2 regions of the Methylocystis sp. SB2 genome follow, and region 2 is predicted to be linked to the other one. Evidence: riboswitches for the same ligand, from Rfam matches in the RefSeq annotation. Region 2 holds a riboswitch; the other holds the start of a gene.
The links. A riboswitch is a leader RNA that binds a small molecule or an ion and turns the genes downstream of it on or off. The one in region 2 is predicted to bind fluoride.

Region 1 (9,967 bases), 670 kb from region 2:
TGGCGCGATGACGCACGCGCGCCAAACAAAAAAACGCCGGCGTTGAGCCGGCGTTTGTGTTGGAAGAGGCTGTTGTCAGCGCTTAATTCTGGCCGCCCCGGATCACGATCTTTTCGCCGTCGCAGGCAGCTTCGCCAATATACACGTTGTGGGCGCCCTCGACGGGCTTGCCGGTCCATACGCAATTCTTCTTGGAATCGGTGCGGTCCACGAGTTTGAGCGTGTAAACGCCGCCGGTGAGTTCGCCTTCAAGCTTGTAGGTCAGCACGGAGCCGTTATCGAGCTGCATTTCGCTCTTGCCCGAAACCTTGTCGCCTTCCGTCGCGACAGTCCAGGTGCCCTGAGCGCGCTTGATGCCCGCCTTATTCGCTTCGGTCACATTCCACTGCGCGGCATAGGCCGAGGCGCTAAAGGCGGCGGCGGCAAGGGCCGTCGTCAAAGCAAGCTTGATCATTTGTTGTGCTCCCATAAAGTGTTGTGATGAGCAGCATATCGGCCGCAGTCCAACTGGGGCTCGTGAAATGCGGCTATCAAGCCTTTTTGCGTCCGTGCGCTGTGGCGCGCGAACGACGGCGGAACATCGCGTGATATCACGCGAGATGTCAATTTATTTTCGCCCGAACAAACGTTAAGCGCTCGATGCAAGGGACGTCAAATGTTCGAAGTAAATAACTGGCATATCGTGGACGACTACATCGGTGCGGCGCTGATTTCCAAAGAAGAAGCGCAGGAGGAAACGCTTGCGGCAAATGCGCGCGCTGGCCTTCCCGCGATCGACGTTTCGCCGCCGCAAGGCAAATTGCTGTATCTGCTCGCCTGCGCAATCGGCGCAAGACGCGTTCTCGAAATCGGGACGCTTGGAGGCTACTCGACGACCTGGCTGGCGCGGGCCGTGGGCGAGGGCGGCAAGGTCGTCACCTTCGAAGTCGATGCGCATCACGCGGAGGTCGCTCGCGCCAATGTCGCCCGCGAAGGCATGAGCGCGCGCGTCGATCTGCGCGTCGGCCCCGCGCTCGAAATGTTGCCTTTGCTTGAATCAGAGCGGGCGCAACCCTTCGATCTCGCCTTCATCGACGCCGACAAGCCCAGCAACGCCGCCTATTTCGATTATGCGCTGAAGCTGTCGCGTCCCGGCGCGCTGATCATCGTCGACAATGTCATTCGGGAGGGCGCCGTCGCCGACGCGTCGGCCACGGACAGCGGCGCGCTGGGAGCGCGCGCGCTGTTTGACGCCGTCGCCGCGGAGGGGCGGGTCGAAGCGACGGCGGTGCAAACCGTCGGCGCCAAGGGTTGGGATGGGTTTCTGATCGCGCGCGTCAGATAGGACGCCTCTCCGGCGGCCTTCAAACGCTGTCGTACGCGCGCTTGCCGCGCCGCTTGCGGGGCAATGGCGCGCCGTCGGCGCCGAACAGGGCGGCTTCGACCTGGTTGCCGCTGTCGTCATAGCGCCAGGAGATGCGCGCCGCGCCAAGATCCTTGCGGATCGTGGGCTTACCTTCGGCGTTGAAGTAGGCCTCCTCGACCTGATTGCCCTTGGCGTCATAGAAGCGCGCCACCCTGGCCGCGCCAAGGCTTTTGCGCTTCATTGGCCGGCCGTCGGGATCGAAATAGGCCTCGACGACCTCCACCCGTCCGCGCGTCGGGGCCGGCGCGGCAATGGCTTCAGGCGCGACGCGGATATCGCCGTCGCTCGCCGCGGTCAGCTTCCCGTTCTGAGAGCAGCGCCGTTCTCCCGAGGCCGCGCTGCGCGCCCTCTTCGCGAGGCGCGGCGCCAATTGAGTTTTCTGTGCCATGATCCCAAATCGCTGCGCGGTCCGATGGCTCGTCGCAACCGCCAGTCTGAGAACTGAGCGGCGCGTGCTGCGATGCACGCTGACAAACGACGGATACGCTGGTCTGACTCTCCCCCGCCGCGGCAATGCCGACAGTCGGGCGTGACGCCGCATTGCTGCGGCAAGCGTCAGATCAGGACGGGAGGGGCGCGGGAGCCGAGCGGCGGTGTCGACGCCTCTGGAGGACGAGACGTCTCGTCAAAGGCCAGTCCGATCGTCGAATAGGACGCGGCCGGCGGCGTTTCGCCGATAAACGGCGAGGCGGCGGTCGCGCCGCCGAGCGATGCGCAATGCACGACGCAACAGACGTCGCCGTGCCGCGCCGGACGTGCGGGCGTCGCCGGATCGCCGGAAAGCGGCCCGGAAGCCTTGCTGAAGCAGATCGTGTTGGCGAAAAGGCCCGAACCGCGTCCGCTGAACGAAACGCCGACCGCGAGGCCTTGCAAAACAAACAGATAGGCGACGAGCAGCGTGACTGCCGTCGAACCGTACTGCGATGTTTTGACTTCGCTGCGCGTGCTCATAGCCCGTCGAAGCTATTCACTGATCTTGTCAAGGTCAATGGCGCCGCCGCGCGCCGGCGGCAATTAAGGGTTCGGGCCGCCCAGAGCGCTTATCGATCACATGGAATCATGGGCGCCAACTTTTTCGGCACCTGCTCTCGTCAGGGGGCCCAGGGCCCCCCGGCTTCCGACGCGCGCTCGTAAGCCTTTTGCGCCTCGATGGCGTCGAATACAGCGCGGAGCGCTTCCCTGACGCCGACGCGGCTCGCGGACGAAAGGAGCAGGGGCGCCGGATGGCGATCGTGCGTCTCGGGCCCGGCGGAGGCGATCGCCCGCTTCAGCCGCTCCCGCTGTTTCTTGAGATGGTCCGCGTCGACCGCATCGATCTTTGAAAGCGCGACGATTTCCGGCTTCTCGGCGAGACCGGCGCCATAGGCGGCGAGTTCGCCGCGGACGATCTTGTAATCCTTGCCGGCATGTTCGCCGGTCGCGTCGATGAGATGCAGCAGCGCCCGGCACCGCTCGACATGGCCGAGAAAGCGGTCGCCGAGGCCGTGGCCCTCATGCGCGCCCTCGATCAAACCCGGAATGTCCGCCAGAACGAGTTCCCTGTCGTCGATGCGCACGACGCCGAGACCGGGATAAAGCGTCGTGAAAGGATAGTCGGCGATCTTGGGCTTCGCCGCCGTCACCGTCGCCAGAAAGGTCGACTTGCCGGCGTTGGGCAGGCCGATCAGCCCCGAGTCGGCGATGAGTTTCAGCCGCAGGATGATGGTGCGCTCCTGGCCCTCGAGGCCCGGATTGGCGCGCCGCGGCGCCCGGTTGGTCGAGGTGGTGAAATGCGCGTTGCCGAAGCCGCCATTGCCGCCTTTGCAGATGACGACGCGCTGCCCAACCTCCGTCATGTCGGCGATGAGGGTTTCCCCATCCTCCTCAAAGATTTGTGTCCCGACCGGCACTTTCAGCACGGCGTCGGCGCCGCGTCCGCCGGCGCGGTTCTTGCCCATGCCGTGGCCGCCGGTCTTGGCCTTGAAGTGCTGCTGGTAGCGATAATCGATCAGCGTGTTGAGCCCGGCGACGCATTCGGCGACGACGTCGCCGCCGCGCCCGCCGTCGCCGCCGTCCGGTCCGCCGAATTCAATGAACTTCTCGCGCCGAAAGGAGACGGATCCCGCGCCGCCGTCGCCGGAGCGTACAAAAACGCGGGCCTGGTCGAGGAATTTCATCTGCCGCTCACGGTGAAAAGAATCGCGGCCGGCGGGCGCCGAACAGCGTATGCGCTTCGCCGCGCTTTAATTCGAAGAGCTCGACTTCCATTTCGCCGCCGCGCGCAGGCGCCGGCCGCATGCCGCGGCCCGTGCGGTGGAACCCCAGCTTCTCATGCACATGCAACGAGGAGCGATTATCCGGCCGCGCGGCGGAGACGATCCGATCCAGCGACGTGATTCCGAAGGCGAGGTCGATGAGGGCTCTGGCCGCCTCGGTCGTATAGCCCTGTCCCCAATAGGGCTTGCCCAGCCAATATCCAAGCGTCGCCGAGCCGCGACGGTCGGCGCCATGCAGGCTCACAAGCCCGATCGGCTCGTTGGGCCGATTCTTCGGGGTGATGACGAGATGGAGGCCGCCGCCGGCGCCGTTCTCCTGGCGCACCGATGCGATGAACGCGTCGGCGTCGTGTGGCGCATAAGGATGCGGGATGCTGGCGGTCATCAACGCGACGTCGGGATCGCCGACGTGCTGGCGAATCTCGTCGGCGTCAGCGGCGCGCGGCCAACGCAGCCACAGTCGTTCAGTCTCCAGCCGAAAAACGTCGTCGCGGGTAATTTCGGGAAACATTCATTGCTCCAAGCGACATCGGAAATATTGGCCTAAGAGCCTGAAAGGAGTGCGCTCCCCACTGGCCCTTCACGGCGCTTCCGGACATCTCGCCTGAAACGTTCCCGCCTGAATTCGCGAGAGTGGTAGTCGAGACGACTGTCCGCCGGAAGGCCGGCGGCGGGTCGTCCCCTACCGCCTTACTCGGCTGCTGCGGCGGGCGCCGGCGCCACCGATACGCTAGCGCGTCCGCCGCTGGACTTGAATTCGACGACTCCGTCGACGAGCGCAAAAAGCGTGTGGTCCTTGCCCATGCCGACATTGCGGCCTGGGCGCCACTTCGTGCCGCGTTGGCGCACGATAATATTGCCGCCGATGACGGCTTCCCCGCCGAATTTCTTGACGCCGAGGCGCCGCCCGTCCGAATCGCGGCCGTTGCGCGACGAGCCGCCTGCCTTTTTGTGAGCCATGGTCTTGCTCCGATCTTCCTATGCGGCGACTGGGGCCGCTTTATTCTGGGTGTCGCGAGAGGGCGGTCAGCTCTCGATCGCGGTGATTCTCACGAGCGTCAGGTCCTGGCGATGACCGCGCTTGCGCTTGGAATTCTGCCGGCGGCGCTTCTTGAAGGCGATCGACTTGGCGCTGCGGGTCTGCTCGGCGATCTCGCCGGAGACTTTCGCGCCGGCGATCGTCGGGGCGCCGACCTTGGGGCTGTCGCCCCCCAGCATGAGCACTTCGTCGAAGGTGACGGCGTCGCCAGGCGCGCCGTCGAGCGCCATGACGGTGATCACGTCCCCAGCGGCGACGCTATATTGCTTGCCGCCGGTTTTGATGACTGCGAACATCTTTTTTTCCTGTGTTCGTCCCGACGCTGGCGTTTCCGCCGGCCGGCTTCTTGGCAGTTAGTGGCTTCGCCTCGAACTTGCGCCAGGCGCAAACGAAAAGCGCGGCGAAACCGCCGCGCCGAAGCGACGTTCATCTACCCTTCAAAACCGGCGACTGTCAATATGTGGGGCGGTTGGGCATCTCAGTTTGAAATTTCAGCTTTGGGTAAAACAGAAGCTTTGCTGGCAGGGTTCTATTGCATCTGAGGCGTTGACTCTCTTGTCGCGATCCAGATGACGTGCCGGGCGCCGCCACGTTGGCCGTTGGCGCGCACCTTGACTTCATCCACGCGGAACCCGGCTTTGCGGAGGCGCGACGTGAAATTCCGATCCGGCCCCGATGACCAGACGGCCAACACCCCATCAGGGCGCAGCGCCTTGCGGGCCGCCCTCAATCCCTCGATATCGTAAAGTCCGTCATTGGCTTCGCGAATCAGGCCCTCGGGGCCATTATCGACATCGAGAAGGATTGCGTCATAAGTCGAGCGGCCAGACCGGATCAGGCGTCCAACATCCGCTTCCTCGATGCTGACGCGCGGATCCGTCAGGCTGGCGCCGAAGACTTCCGCCATCGGACCGCGCGCCCAGTCCACGACCGCCGGAATGAGTTCGGCGACAACGATCCGCGCTTTCGCCCCGAGGACAGTGAGCGCGGCGCGCAGCGTGAAGCCCATCCCCAGCCCGCCGATCAGAACGCACGGCTGTGGGCGCGCCTGAATTCTCTCGCAAGAGAGCGTGGCGAGCGCCTCCTCCGAGCCACTGAGGCGACTGTTCATCAGTTCGATATTGCCCAGCATGATCGAGAATTCTGCGCCGCGACGCTTGAGGCGGAGTTCGCCCTCGCCGCCGGGTATCGGCGCTGTGTCGAGCAGGGTCCAGGGAATCACTGATAACTCTCCGTTGGAGTTCGAACCCTTCACGAAAAATGGCGCAGCAGCGATAGGCCGGCGAGGAGGCCGGCCACCGCAAGGCCGACCGACGCCACGACATAGAAGGTCGCCATCGCCAGTTCGCCGCGCTCGTAGAGCAAAACCGTCTCGAGCGAGAACGCCGAAAAAGTGGTGAAGCCGCCAAGGATCCCGGTCGTGAGGAACAGGCGCCAGTTCTGAGACGCCTCGCCCTGGAAGGCGAAATAACCGACGATCACGCCCATCAGGAACGAGCCGAGCACGTTCACGGTCAGCGTCCCGAACGGAAAACCAACGCCGATCAGTCGGGCAAGAAGAAGATTGACCCCGTGGCGCGCGGCCGCGGCCAGTCCCCCGCCAGCAAATACAATGAAGAAGCCCATGACGTCGTCCTTTCGAGCGAGCGGACGACAAACATGCTGCGGCAAGGCGGCGTTTCAGACGCGCTCCTCCCGCAGGACGCGCGTCCTTGCGGCAGGAGCCATCAGCCTTCATCAGGCGGTTACCGGGAGCCCCATCCCGTGTGGAAGGCAGCATAGTCGAGCCGGCGCGAGCGATCAACGCCCCGGTCGCCAGCCGCAGTCAGGGCTTCGAACTCGGGTTAATTTCAGCTCCGTCATGCCCCGCCTTGTGCCGGGCATCCACGCCGGTCAACCGCGAAACGCATCGCGCGGAGACGGTAGGTTCGGCTCATATCCTCACATTTGCCTCGCGTCATCGCGTGGATGGCCGCGACAAGCGCGGCCATGACGCGGTGAGATGACGCCTCTCTAACCCGGATTCGGAGCCCGGCAGCCGCCGGTCATCGCCCGAGGGGAACGCTCGTCGGACATCGGCGTTATCCAACCGTTACGAAAGCATTTTTTGGAGAATTGCTATGCATTTACGTCTTGGCTTGCGCCTCTGCGCGCTCCTACCTTCGACCTTATTCGTGCTCTTCATAGCGACGTCATCGCCGGCGGTCGCCGCCGGCGGGGTCGGCGCCAAGTGCGGCGGCTTTGTGGGCCTTCACTGCGCGAAGGGCCTCTGGTGCGAGATGCGCCCGGGCTCCTGCCGCGTCGCCGACGCGTTCGGCCATTGCGCCGTCAGGCCGCACTTCTGTCCTCGCATTTTCAGGCCGGTTTGCGGGTGCGACGGCCGCACCTACGCCAACGACTGCGCGCGCCGCGCCGCGATGGTCAATAAGCGGCACAATGGTCGGTGCAGGGGCCATCACTGACCGCGCTTCGAAGCAACAAATTAAAGGAGGAGGATATGACGAAAATACTTTGGACATTAGCGAGCGCCCTGGCGCTCTCGCTCTTTGTTTCCGCGCCCGCCTCGGCCGCCAAGGTCGGCGAGATGTGCGCAGGCATCGCCGGCATTCAGTGCGACAAGGGCTTGTGGTGCGACCCCGAGCCGGGTCAATGCGGCGGAGCGGACATCGCCGGCAAGTGCGTGGAGGTTTCACAGATCTGCACCAAGGACTATCGCCCGGTCTGCGGCTGTGACGATAAAACCTACGGCAACGACTGCACGCGCATTGCCGCGAAGATCGCGAAAAAGTCCGACGGCGAGTGCCCGAAACCTTACAGGTGAGACCTGGAGATGGCGCGGCGCAATTGGGCCGCGCCATTTCTTCGGCTAGTTGAAGCAGCCGCTGGCCTGCATCTGCGCGAACCAGATCGCGCAGGCCGCCTTGGCGTTCTCGTAACGCCGACGGGGGGAGCCGCCGCCGTAACCGCCGTAACCGCCATACCCACCGTAGCCGCCATCGCCGTCATAATCGCCGTCGTCGTCGCCGCCGGGATAGCCGCCGCGATAGCCACGACCATAGCCTTGACCATAACCTTGGCCATAGCCCGGACCATAACCGCCGCCGCCGCGCCCGTACTGATGCTGGCGCATGCAGGTGTTGTAGTTTTCAGCGATCGCGAGGCACAGCGGCGCATTGGCCGCCTGCGCGATCGGCGTGAAGAGGATGCCGAGCGCGCAAGCCGCGCCGACGATAGAATAGGTCACGAGCCGCATGCGGCGTTTTCCTTGTTTGCGCCCCCCAGCGCTTTTGCCACTGCATCTTCGCGCGCGTCGGCTGAAACCAAGCTGAACGGCGTCTCAGCGCGCCGCGATCACCAGCCGGCGATGCGTCGGCATGACGTATCGCCCGCGCCAAAAGCGTAATGATCGCCGCAGGCGAAGGCCACCGGAGGTTCGCCGGTCTGTTCGAAGATGTCGTAGCCCTGCTTCAGATTGCGCCAGAATTCGGTCCAGTGCTGATAATTGCCGCCCGCGCCGACGAAGGCGAGCCAGCTGCCGCCGGTTTCCCGAGCGATCGCCTGCTCCGTCAAGCGGAAGGGAAAAATATGCACCTGCACTTCGTGCTGGCCGGCGCGCATCGCCGCCTCGACGAAGGCGTAGATTTCCTCGATGCCGCGGTCGGTCATGGCGAAGCAGCCGACCGACTTGCACGCGCCATGCACCATGACGAGGCCGCCGGTCCGGCCGTTCTGGCGATCGAAGGCGTTCGGATAGCCGACGTTGAACGCGCGGTGATAATTTGAATGCGGGTGCAGCTGCTTCGCCGAGACGCTGTAGAAGCCCTCCGGCGACTGGTAGTCGGCTTCCTTGAGCTTCGGCCCGAGCCTGCCTGACCATTTGCAAATTGGATAGGTCTTGTAGAGCGAGAAGCGGCTGTTGCTCTTTCGAAGCCAAAGCTCGAGCTGCCCTTCCTGCTTGAAGATCCGCACGAAGACCTGATCGCCCATGCCGAAGCGGATCGGGGCCTCCTGCTGAAACGCGTCCTCGGGCGCCGCCCGCAGAGTCGGCTCGACGGCGCGCGCCACCTGGGTCGGCGGCGCCGACGCAGGCGCCGACTCTTGCGCCGTCGGCGTCGCCTCAACCGCGGCTCTCGCCGACGACTCCTGCGGCCGCGCCGGCGGCAGCGGCGCATTGGCGAGCGCCGGCGCCGACGCCGGGACCTCGGCGGGCGCGGCCGGGGTCGCCTCGGCGGTTTGCGGCGGCTCAGCAGGAGCTGCCGCTGCCGTCTCGGCGAATTTGTCGGCAAGCTCGGCGAGATTGGCCGGTCGCGACGGGGGCAGCGGCGTGGGCTTTTCTACAATCTCCGGTCGCGCGGGCGGCGGCGCGGGCGGGAAGGACACCGACCCTTCGACGCCGTCGCCGCCTTGCGGCAGCGCCGCGACCTCGGCGGACGGCTCTTGCGGCGGCGGCGCGGCGACTGGCGGAGCAGGGGCAAAAGCGCCGGGCTTTATCCGCAAGGCCATGCGGCGCAGGCCGGTCGGCAGCGCGCCGCTCCAGGCGCTGCGCGCGGCGTCGCCGCGGACGGGAGAGGTGCTCCCAGCGTCGGGCATATAGCGGAGCGCCACGACTCCGCCGACGAGCGCGGCGAGGGCGAGCGCCGCCAGCGCCAAATGGGTCCGTCGCGGCGTCATGCGCCTATGCAAGCCTCTCACGGAGATTCTGAACTTCGAGCCTGGGCTGAGCAAGAACACCCGGAAAAAGGCGCTTTAGTGGCCTGCGAAGGCGACGAGCGTGCGCACCGGGACGCCGAGCGCCTGGAGCCTTTTCACGCCGGCGAGATCGGGCAGGTCGATGACGAAACAGGCGGCGACGACGTCCGCGCCGCCTTGGCGCAGGAGCTTCACCGCGCCCTCGGCGGTGCCGCCGGTGGCGATCAGATCGTCGACGAGAATGACGCGCTCGCCGGGGGACACCGCGTCTTCATGCATCTCCATTTCGTCGACGCCATATTCGAGCTCATAGGCGACCGAGACGACGCGATGCGGCAGCTTGCCCTTCTTGCGGATCGGGATGAAGCCGGCGGAAAGCTGATGCGCCACCGCGCCCCCCAGGATGAAGCCGCGCGCCTCCATGCCCGCGACCTTGTCGATCTTGCCGCCGCACCAGGGCTGTACGAGTTCGTCGACCGCCTTGCGGAACGCCTTGGCGTCGCCGAGCAGGGTGGTGATGTCGCGAAACAGGATTCCCTTCTTGGGATAGTCGGGAATGGTGCGAATGGCGGCGGCAAG
Region 2 (9,967 bases):
TCGCGTGTTCGATGGCGTTCGAATCGATCGCTCCTTGCAGCACATCAGCGCCCCCATCGAGGCGCTGCGCGAAATGGTCCGGGTGACGCGCAAGGGCGGCAGAATCGTCGTCGCCGAGCCCGATTGGGGAACATATTTCGTCTACAACGGGAAACTCGAAACCGGGGCGAAGATGGCGCGACTATGGGAGAAGTCTTTCGCCAATCCTTACATCGGCCGAGAGATCGGCGTTCTGCTCCAAAAGTGCGGCGTCGAAAACATCGGCTGCAGGGGGCATGCTCTCGTCGTCAGAAGTCTCGACGCGGCGGAGATCATCTTCGACCTCACGCGCGTGACGGAGAACTGCGTGTCGGCGGGCGTCTTGACGCGAGACGAGGCGGAAGACTGGTCGAGCGCGACTAAAGCGGCGTCCCAAAGCGGCGCGTTTCTCGCGTGCCTGAACCTCATGCTGTGGGACGGTTCGATACCGGGCTGAGCGATTGCGCCCCGCCAGCGTTGCTACAATCGGGCGCGCGTCCATTGGCCGATGCGCAGCGCGATACGCGCCGCAGCGTCGCTGAGCGCCCGCACCGCTGGCGAGCCGGTGCGTTCGGGCGCTGGCGTCTCTTCGACAAAGATCCGCGCCGCCTTCGCCCGGCCGCCGCCCGAGTCGACGAGTTGGACGGAAACTTCAATGACCGCGAGATTACGGGCGAGGTCGATCTCGAAGCGCCGCACGTCCGTCTGCAGTTTTGTTTGCGCGCCAAAATTGGAAGAGGCTGAAAGACCGCACTGCTGCAGCGCTTCAATCAAGCGGCGCTGGAAAAGACGCGGCATCGGATCCGACCACTGCACGCCGGGAAGAATGGCCACGCTGTCATCGCCGGCGCGAACCACGATGCGATCTGACGAGGTCGGCGCGAGCGCAGCGGGTTCAGGCACGAAGATCGCGGGGCCGCTGCGCAAGGCGACGCTTCGCAAAGCGCCCGTCTCGGTCGTCAGATCGAACGTCTCGCGCGTCGCCTGGGCGCAGGCCGACACGAGAAACGCGACCGACACGATCGCCGCCGCCTGCGCGACCTTGCGTTGCGTCGAAGCGGACGCCTTCAGTTTCATGCCGACCCGTCGCCCCATTTCGCCCGCGCGCCCCGTCGAGCGCGTCGTTCTTCTAACCGATCCGCGCATTGGCTCAAAGCCACGCTTTGGATTGATTTAACGCCCTTGATACTCCGGCACGGACTGGGACGGCCCGAAGATGAATTGTGATGGGTTTTTCTCAACCGAACGCAGCGTGCGATCGAATGTGTCGACGGCCTTGCGACCATCCACGGCGAGCTGTCCATATTCGCGCAGCCCCGTCTCGGCGAAACGATTGATGCGTTCCGAGGCCCCGGCGATATTGCCGGCGATCGCCTTGATCTGCTTGGGGTCAATCGCCTTGATCGTCTTTTCGCCGGCCGCAAGCAGCTGATCGAGCCGCGCCGCCGCCGGTTTAAGCGAGCGTGCGACGTCCGACGCGTCGTGGATGAAAGTCGTGATCGAAGCGGAGTTGTCGGCGAAAGTCTTGCTGACCGTTGCAGCATTTTTAAGCGTCGCGGTGATGGCCGGACCATTATCGTCAATGAGATTGTCGAGTTTCGTGAGGACTTCGGCGGCCTTTTTCGACAGGCTCTGAACATTGACGAGCAAATTTTGGATTTCGGAGCGCTCGGCCTGAATTTGGGGATACTTCTGGCCGACTTGCGCCGTCAGAGGCGGGGCGCCGGGCGTGCCGCCGACCAGTAGGACGTCGGAAACGCCCGTAAAGCCCCGCGTCTCGAGACGCGCGCGGGTGTCGGTCTTGACCGGCGTTCTGCTGTCGATCCTGACGAGCACGTCGACCTTGCTCGGATCTTGTTCGGAAATCCCAAGATGCGTGACCTCGCCGACCTTCACGCCATTGAACAGCACCGAGGACCCGCGGCTCAGCCCTGAAACCGCGGTGAAGACAATCTGGAACGTATCCTGCCGGCCAAGCTGGCTCGGACCGGAAAACCAGTAGACGAAAAGAAAGGCGGCGAAGGCGACCGCCAGCGTGAAAGCGCCGATCAGGGCGTAGTTGGCGCGGGTTTCCATTGTTCGTCCTTCTGCTCAACGCGCGCCGCAGTCAGTCTGCCGCCACGCACGCCGTGGAAATAGGCCTTCAGCCACGGGTGGTCGGATGCGAGCAAGGTTTCCAGCGGCCCTGCGGCGATGACCCGACCTTCAGCGAGCGCGGCCACCCTGTCGCAAATAGAAAACAGGCTGTCGAGATCGTGCGTCACCATAAACACGGTCAGCCCGAGGGTCTGCTGCAGCGTGCCGATCAGCGCGTCGAATTCGGCGGCGCTGATCGGATCGAGTCCCGATGTCGGTTCGTCCAGGAACACAAGCTCGGGATCAAGCGCCAAGGCGCGCGCCAGGGCCGCGCGCTTCACCATGCCGCCCGACAATTCTGACGGAAATTTGTCCGCGGCGTCGGGATTGAGGCCGACGAGCTCTAGCTTCAGCATGGCTAGCTCGTCCATCAGTCGCTGAGAGAGGTCGCGCATTTCGCGCATCGGCATCTGAATATTCTGCTTCACCGTGAGGCCCGAAAACAGCGCGCCGTTCTGAAACAGCACGCCCCAACGCTGTTCCAGCGCACGCCGCTCAAGCGGCGCGAGCGCGTCGCGATCTTGCCCAAAAACCCGAATGGAGCCGCCTCGCGTCGGCGTGAGTCCGAGAATCGCGCGGGTGAGCACCGATTTTCCCTGCCCAGATCCTCCGACGAAGCCGAGCACCTCGCCGCGGTAGACGTCGAGGCTGAGTCCTTTCATGATGGTTTTGTCGCCAAAGCCGACCACGAGATCGCGCACGCTGATAATGACGTCGCGATTCGGACGCGGTTGAGCGGCGTCGTTGGCGTGAGCCGAGGCGTTGGTCATCGCCGCGCTCAATAGTCGATCGCCGCAAAAAATACGGCGAACACCCCATCCATCACAATGACCATGAAGATTGATTTCACGACCGAGGACGTGACCTGCCGGCCGAGCGATTCGGCGGAGCCCTGCGTCGCGAGCCCGTCCATCGACGCGATGAGGCCAATCACCAGCGCCATGAAGGGCGCCTTGATGATGCCGACAAGAAACGTATGCAGCGCGATCGCCTCTTTGAGCAATGATGCGAACGCCGCGGGGCTGATCCCCCCATACCACCAGGCCACGAGCATGCCGCCAAAGAGCGCCGCCATGTCGGCGACGAAGGTCAAAATCGGCAGGGAAATCACCAGACCGAGCACGCGCGGCGCGATCAACACCTCGAAGGGCGAAAGCCCCATCACCAGCAGCGCGTCGACCTCCTCGCGCATTTTCATCGAGCCGAGTTCGGCGGTGATCGCCGAGCCTGAACGGCCGGCGATCATGATCGAGGTGAGCAGCACGCCGAGTTCGCGCAAGACAAGAATACCGATCAGGCTGACCGTGTAGCTGGACGCGCCGAACTTGAGCAATTGAAAGATGCCCTGTTGCGCGACGATGCCGCCGACCAGAATGTTGATCAACACGATGATCGGGACGCTGCGAAAGCCGACCAGCTCGATTTGCGCGACAAGCGAAGTGAGCCTGAACCGCCGCGGATTGGCGGCCACATACATCATCGAGGAGACGAATTCGCCGAGAAAGCCGACGCCTCGGTAAAATTCGCGAAGCGCATCCACGATGGATTCGCCGAAATCCGCAAGCAGAACGAAGATGACATTGAACCGCGGCCGCGAGGGCGCAGCGAAGGCGCGGTAACGCGTTTCTTCGAGCAGCGTCGAATATTCAGGCCGCGCATGTTCGAGCGTGACAGCGACGTCGCGGCGCGCGAGATCATGCCGCGCGCGATTGATCAGCCAGGCGCCGGCCGTGTCGAGTTGCGAGACTTGCGAAAGATCGATGGCGATCGTGCGGTCGAGACGCGCTTCGTCGACAATTCGACGCCCCTCCTCCTCCAGGCGCTGAGAGGCGACGAGCGTCCAGTCGCCCGAAAGCGCAAGGCGCACGCCCTGCGCGGCGGATTGGCGCGCGACTTTGGGCGGACGCTGCATCGCCGCGACGGTCATCGGGCTTCGCTCCGCGCTGGAGTCAGTGATCGGCTCATTGATCGCGTCATCCTATACGACGATTGTGGCGCGCCACTGACGCCGGCCGGCGCGCCGCTCTTGCAAAAAACTCATAACTTCGTGAATTGACGTCAGCAAGCGCGTCGGCGCACATCACTGCGCCATCGCGGCCGCGCGACGCGGGCGCCGGAGAGAGATTTGAAGCGAAAACTATCTGTAGCCATACAGAGTTACCCGATCGCCGGCAGCTTCGTGATTTCGCGGGGCGCCAAGACCGAAGCCCTGGTCGTGACCGCGACTTTGGTCGAAGGCGACGGCGTCGGACGGGGCGAATGCGTGCCCTACGCCCGCTATGGCGAAAGCGCCGAAAGCGTTGTCGCCACAATTGAAGGCGCGCGCGACGCGCTCGAAGCCGGGGCAGATCGCGCCGCGCTGCAGCGCCTGCTGCCGGCGGGGGCGGCGCGCAACGCGCTCGATTGCGCCCTCTGGGACCTTGAAGCCAAGCTTTCGGGCGTTCCGGCCCATATCTCGGCAGGTTTCAAGGCGCTCTCGCCGCTTGTGACGGCCTTCACCATCTCGGTCGGCGCGCCCGATCAGATGCGCGCCGCGGCGGAAAGGGCGGCCGGTCGGCCGCTCTTGAAGATCAAACTCGCCGGCGAAGGCGACGAAGCGCGCCTCGCCGCGGTGCGCGCAGGCGCCCCCAACTCAACCCTTATCGTCGACGCCAACGAATCATGGGCGGCGGAAACCCTTCCCCGCCAGCTCGCCGCCTGCGCCGATTACGGCGTCTCGCTCATCGAGCAGCCTCTGCCGGCGGGCAGGGACCACATTCTCGCGACCATGCCACGACCCGTGCCGATCTGCGCCGACGAAAGCGTGCATGACCGCGCCTCGCTCGCGCCGCTCAAGGGCCGCTACGACGCGATCAACGTCAAGCTCGACAAAACTGGCGGCCTGACCGAAGCGCTCGCGCTGGCGCGCGCGGCGCAGGAGATGGGCTTTTCCATCATGGCGGGCTGCATGGTGGGAACGTCGCTCGCGATGGCGCCGGCTGTCCTGGTGGGGCAGATCGCCTCCTTCGTCGACCTCGACGGGCCTCTGCTTCTGGCCCGCGACCGCGTTCCTGGGCTGTGCTACGAGGGATCGACTCTCATGCCGCCGGCGCGGGAGCTCTGGGGATAGCCCGCGAGGTCGCCCTCTGGACTTATTGACCGGTAGCTAAGTCGTAAACTAAGTTTTAACGGATGGGGATGGGGTTCCCCCGATAACCGCCGAAAGGCTGATGACTCCTGCGAACTCGCCGCCACGTTCTTAAGATCGTCGGCGCAGGGTAGGAGTGTCCTGTTGCTTAGAGAACCCGCACCCTGTCGTGCGCCTTCCCGCCTGAGCCCCGGCAGCCGCGGAATCATCGCCGCTGGGCGTATGGGCGTTATTCGGCTCGGGACACGGCGGCGATGGATGTGCTGCGGAGCCCCGGTCGCGCTTTTTCTCGCCGGCTGCGCGCCCACGACGCCCGTAGAGCGCGCCCAATTTCTCGGCGCGCCGGCCATGGAGCGCACGTTGGCCAGATCCGGGCTGAACGCCGCCTCGGGCGAGACGGCCTGGCCCCGTGAAGAATGGTGGCGCGCCTTCCGCAGCGCAGAGCTTGACGGCGTCATCGACAAGGCGCTGCGCGACAATCAAAGCCTCAAGAAAGCGGAAGACACTCTACGCGGCGCGGACGCCATCGTACAGGTCGCCGGCGCAAGGCTCCTGCCGGAAGTCCAGGCGACCTTCGGCATGCGGCAATCCCGCAACCCGCTGCATGGCGTCGTGGCCTCCTACAATCCGGCGCAGGGCGGATTGCAAAAGACCATGGCCTTTATCAATCCGCTTGCGTTGACCTGGGAGCTGGATTTCTGGGAGAAAAACCGGGCTCTGCTGGACTCGGCGATCGGCGAGTCGGCGGCGCAGGAGGCCGAATTGGAGCAGGCGCGCCTGCTGCTGACCGCCTCGGTCGCGCGCGCCTATCTGCGCGGCTACGCCGCGGCGCGCCAGCTCGAGGTCGCGAGAGTTTTGACGCGTCTGCGCCGAGATTTGGTTGCGCTGGCTGAAACCCGCTATCGCACCGGACTTGACTCCTTGGACGGGGTGCAGATCGCCCGCGCGGAATTCGAAAACGCCGTCCGGCGCGAAGCGGCCGCGCAGGCGCTGGTGACGCTGCAGAAGGATGCGCTCGCTCGGCTCATGGGCGAAGGACCCGACGCCGCGCGCGACCTTTACGCCGGCCGGAACGCGCCAGCGCCCGCGTCGCCGCCGCTGCCACGAAGCCTGCCGCTTGAACTGCTCGCGCACCGCCCCGATCTCGCCGCCGCGCTGCGCCGCGCCGAGGCGGCGGCGGCCCGGATTCACGTCGCCAAAACGATGTTTCTTCCCTCGATGGATCTTGCCATCGCCGGCGGCTTCGAAGGCTCGGTGACCTCGACGAAGATCAGCAAACTCGCGGGCTATCTCTTCACGCCCTCGGCGATCGGCTACGCGGTCTCGCCCGGACTGCGTCTGCCCCTTTTCCAGGGCGGCCGCCTCAGCGGCAATCTGGAGTTTCAGCGCGCCGATTATGATCAGGCGGTCGACTCATATAATGAGACGCTGCTGCAAGCGGCGCAGCAGGTCGCCGACGCCATCGCCAATCTCAAGCGCGCGCGCGCCGAATATGAGGCGCAAAGCCGGTACCTGCGCGCGGCGCGTGTGCAATATGACCTCGCGCAATCGCGGCTGCGCGACGGCATGAAGGATCGCCGCGAAACCGTCGCCGAGCGCGTTGATCTTCTCGAGTCCGGCTTCGCGCAGCGCGCGCTCGAAGGCGACAGGCTGATCGCCGCCGTCGACTTGTATCAGGCGCTGGGCGGCGGCTATGCCGATGGTCCGCCGCTGGCCGCGCCGAAGCCGGCGCCCGAAACCGACCCTTTGACGCCGGCCGTCGAGACGATCCAGTCCCTTGGCGGCGGCTGAACGCGCCACGTCCTTTCAGAAGAACGCGAACCCCTCAATGGCGCTGTCCCGCAAAAGCATCCGCTCCCGCAGAGAATTTCTGCTCAAGATCGTCATTGCGGCGGTACTTGTCGGCGCGCTGATCGCTTTCTCGCGATGGTATTTTTACGACCGCGACTGGGTGACGACGGACAACGCCTTCATCACCGGCAACATCATCCCGGTTCAGGCGGACGCGACGGGAGTCGTGGCCGCCGTGCTCGCTGAAGAGACGCAGCTCGTCAAGAAAGGCGACGTGCTCGTTCGCCTCGACGGCCAACGCGCAAGAGCGGCGCTCGCGCAGGCGGAGGCCGAACTCGGCCGCGCGGTTCGTTCCGTCGGCGCGCTTTACGCGCAGCGCCGCCAGGTCTGCCAGAAGGTCATTTCCCGCGCCGCGCTTCGCGACAGAACACGCCACGATCTCGCAAGATACCGAGAGGCGACGCTGAGCGGCGCCGCTTCGCGACAGGTGCTGCAGAATACCGAGGACCAGCTCGCCGCGCTGGAAGCCGATCTGCGAGAAGCGCAGGCGGAATATCAGTCGGTCGAGGCGCGCGTCGTCGGCGTGACGCGGATTAACCATCCCGACATCGAGGCCGCCAAGGCGCGATACAATGACGCTTACGTCGAGTTCGTGCGCCAGAACATCCGGGCGCCGGCGACCGGCTATGTCGCCAAACGCAGCGTTCAGGTCGGCAAGCGGGTGCGCCCCGGCGACGCCATTCTCAACATCGTGCCCCTCGACCATCTCTGGGTCGAGGCGAATTTGTGGGAAAACAGGATGGCTCGGGTTCGTCCCGGGCAGGCGGCGGTCATCAAGGTCGATCTCTACGGATCGGAACAGATCTACCATGGAGAAGTAGCGGGACTTGTTCCGGGCTCCGGCGCCGTCTTTGCTGCTCTGCCCCCCGATAACGCGACCGGCAACTTCATCCGAATCGTCCAGCGCGTGCCGGTGCGCATCGCTCTACGGGCGGACGAACTCGAGAAACAGCCCTTGCGTCCAGGCCTGTCGACGGTCGCCTCGATTAATGTGTCCGGCCCGCTGCAATCGCCCAATCACTCGATCGTCAAGACGACGACGAATGAATATCTGACCGACGTCTATGACAAGGATCTCGCAGATGCGAAGGCGCGCGCCGACAAGATCGTCAAAGATAACGCCATAGGCGCGTCGAACGACGGCGCCGCCTGCACAGCCGCCGAATAGGCTGTGCACGGTTAATTTAGACTCGCGCTTGCCTTTTTGAGCGAATCTATTGGCGCGACTCGGATCACGCCGTAAGATTCGGTTCGGATATTTTTTTATGTGATGGGGAGAGCAAGCATGCCGGACGTCAGCGCGAAACCGCCGGCGGGCCAATCTTCGCCAGCGCTTTCCCTCGATCCGGCGCAGGTCAAAATCTCGCAGCGACTTGAGACGCTGAAGACGACAGAGAGCGGTCTCACCGCCGCCGAAGCGGCGCGGCGGCTCGCGGAATACGGTCCAAACGCCCTAGAGGACAAAACGGAAAGCAAATGGCGCCGTCTGCTCAACTATTTCTGGGGGCCGCTGCCGTTCCTTATTGAAGCCGCCGCCGTCATCTCCGCTGTGCGGCGAGATTGGCCGGATTTCGGCGTCGTCGCCGGTCTGCTTCTCTATAACGCCGTGGTCGGATTCTGGCAGGACAACAAGGCGGCGAATGCGCTCGCGGCCCTGAAGAAAAACCTCGCGCCCCGCGCGCGCGTGATGCGCGACGGCGCCTGGACGACGATCCCCGCCGCCGAACTGACGCCGGGCGATATTGTCAGCGTCGCCGCGGGCCAGATCATCCCCGCGGATCTCCTGCTCATTGAAGGCGACTATTTGAGCTGCGATCAGGCGGCGCTCACCGGCGAATCGCTGCCCGTCTCAAAGAAGATCGGTGACGACGCCTATGCGGGCGCAATCGCCAAACAAGGCGCCATGACTGGCGTGGTCACGGCGACGGGCGGCCGCACCTTCTTCGGCCGCACCGCGAAGCTGGTCGGCGCCGCCGGCGCCGTTTCGCATTCGCAACGCGCGGTGACGGAGGTCGGCGATTTTCTCCTCGTGCTTGCATTTTTTCTGGCGCTGATCCTCGTCGGCGCGCAGCTCTATCGGGAAGTCATCGCGCCGGACGACTGGAGCTGGGATCGCGTCGGCTCCATCGCCCAATATGTGCTTGTGCTGCTGATCGCATCGATCCCCGTCGCGCTGCCGGCCGTCATGTCGGTGACGATGGCGATCGGCGCCTATACGCTCTCCTTGCAAAAGGCCATTGTTTCGCGTCTGAACGCGATCGAGGAGCTTGCCGGAGTCGACGTGCTGTGCAGCGACAAAACCGGCACGCTGACGATGAACAAGCTCACGGTGCAAAGCGCCATTTCCTATGGCGCGTTCACGAGCGACGACGTGTTGCTCTTCGCTGCGCTGGCGACCCAGAAAAGCAGCGAAGACGCGATCGACCTCGCTGTAATGGCGGCGCTGCCGGCGCATGATGCGCTCGACAGTTTTAAGCAGAAGGCGTTCACGCCGTTCGATCCCGTCAGCAAACGCACCATCTCGACAGTCGCGGACGGCTCTGGCGGCGTTCGCCACTACGCCAAGGGGGCGCCGCAGGCGATATCCGCGCTCGTGCGGCCCGACTCGCAGACTCTGCAGCGCTATCAGAACGAGGTGGCGGCGCTCGCCGTCAAAGGCCAGCGCGCGCTGGGCGTCGCCATGTCGGAAGATGGCGCGCGGTGGCAACTGGTCGGATTGATCTCGCTGATGGACCCGCCGCGCGCCGACGCCAAGGCGACGATCGCGGAGGCGCGCGGGCTCGGCCTGGAAGTCAAGATGGTGACCGGCGATGACGTCGCCATCGGCGATGAGAT

Region 1: it holds a riboswitch for fluoride, as region 2 does, so the genes downstream of both, crcB (fluoride efflux transporter CrcB) here and ACPS74_RS09260 (efflux transporter outer membrane subunit) in region 2, are expected to answer to the same signal.

What each region holds. Positions count from the first base shown of each region.
Region 1 is NZ_CP187401.1:1,221,947-1,231,913, reverse strand. It holds gene ACPS74_RS06160 (hypothetical protein) at 83-454, opposite strand; gene ACPS74_RS06155 (O-methyltransferase) at 656-1,324, shown strand; gene ACPS74_RS06150 (hypothetical protein) at 1,344-1,793, opposite strand; gene ACPS74_RS06145 (DUF2946 family protein) at 1,961-2,356, opposite strand; gene obgE (GTPase ObgE) at 2,497-3,561, opposite strand; gene ACPS74_RS06135 (GNAT family N-acetyltransferase) at 3,569-4,171, opposite strand; gene rpmA (50S ribosomal protein L27) at 4,351-4,620, opposite strand; gene rplU (50S ribosomal protein L21) at 4,687-4,995, opposite strand; gene ACPS74_RS06120 (spermidine synthase) at 5,229-5,921, opposite strand; gene crcB (fluoride efflux transporter CrcB) at 5,951-6,325, opposite strand; fluoride riboswitch at 6,411-6,473, opposite strand; gene ACPS74_RS06110 (Kazal-type serine protease inhibitor family protein) at 6,820-7,161, shown strand; gene ACPS74_RS06105 (Kazal-type serine protease inhibitor family protein) at 7,197-7,520, shown strand; gene ACPS74_RS06100 (hypothetical protein) at 7,566-7,952, opposite strand; gene ACPS74_RS06095 (L,D-transpeptidase family protein) at 8,051-9,370, opposite strand; gene ACPS74_RS06090 (adenine phosphoribosyltransferase) at 9,446-9,967, opposite strand, start outside.
Region 2 is NZ_CP187401.1:1,895,709-1,905,675, forward strand. It holds gene ACPS74_RS09230 (methyltransferase domain-containing protein) at 1-475, shown strand, start outside; gene ACPS74_RS09235 (ABC-type transport auxiliary lipoprotein family protein) at 499-1,095, opposite strand; gene ACPS74_RS09240 (MlaD family protein) at 1,192-2,094, opposite strand; gene ACPS74_RS09245 (ABC transporter ATP-binding protein) at 2,067-2,924, opposite strand; gene ACPS74_RS09250 (ABC transporter permease) at 2,933-4,081, opposite strand; gene dgcA (N-acetyl-D-Glu racemase DgcA) at 4,280-5,263, shown strand; fluoride riboswitch at 5,319-5,380, shown strand; gene ACPS74_RS09260 (efflux transporter outer membrane subunit) at 5,540-7,072, shown strand; gene ACPS74_RS09265 (HlyD family efflux transporter periplasmic adaptor subunit) at 7,110-8,300, shown strand; gene ACPS74_RS09270 (plasma-membrane proton-efflux P-type ATPase) at 8,418-9,967, shown strand, end outside.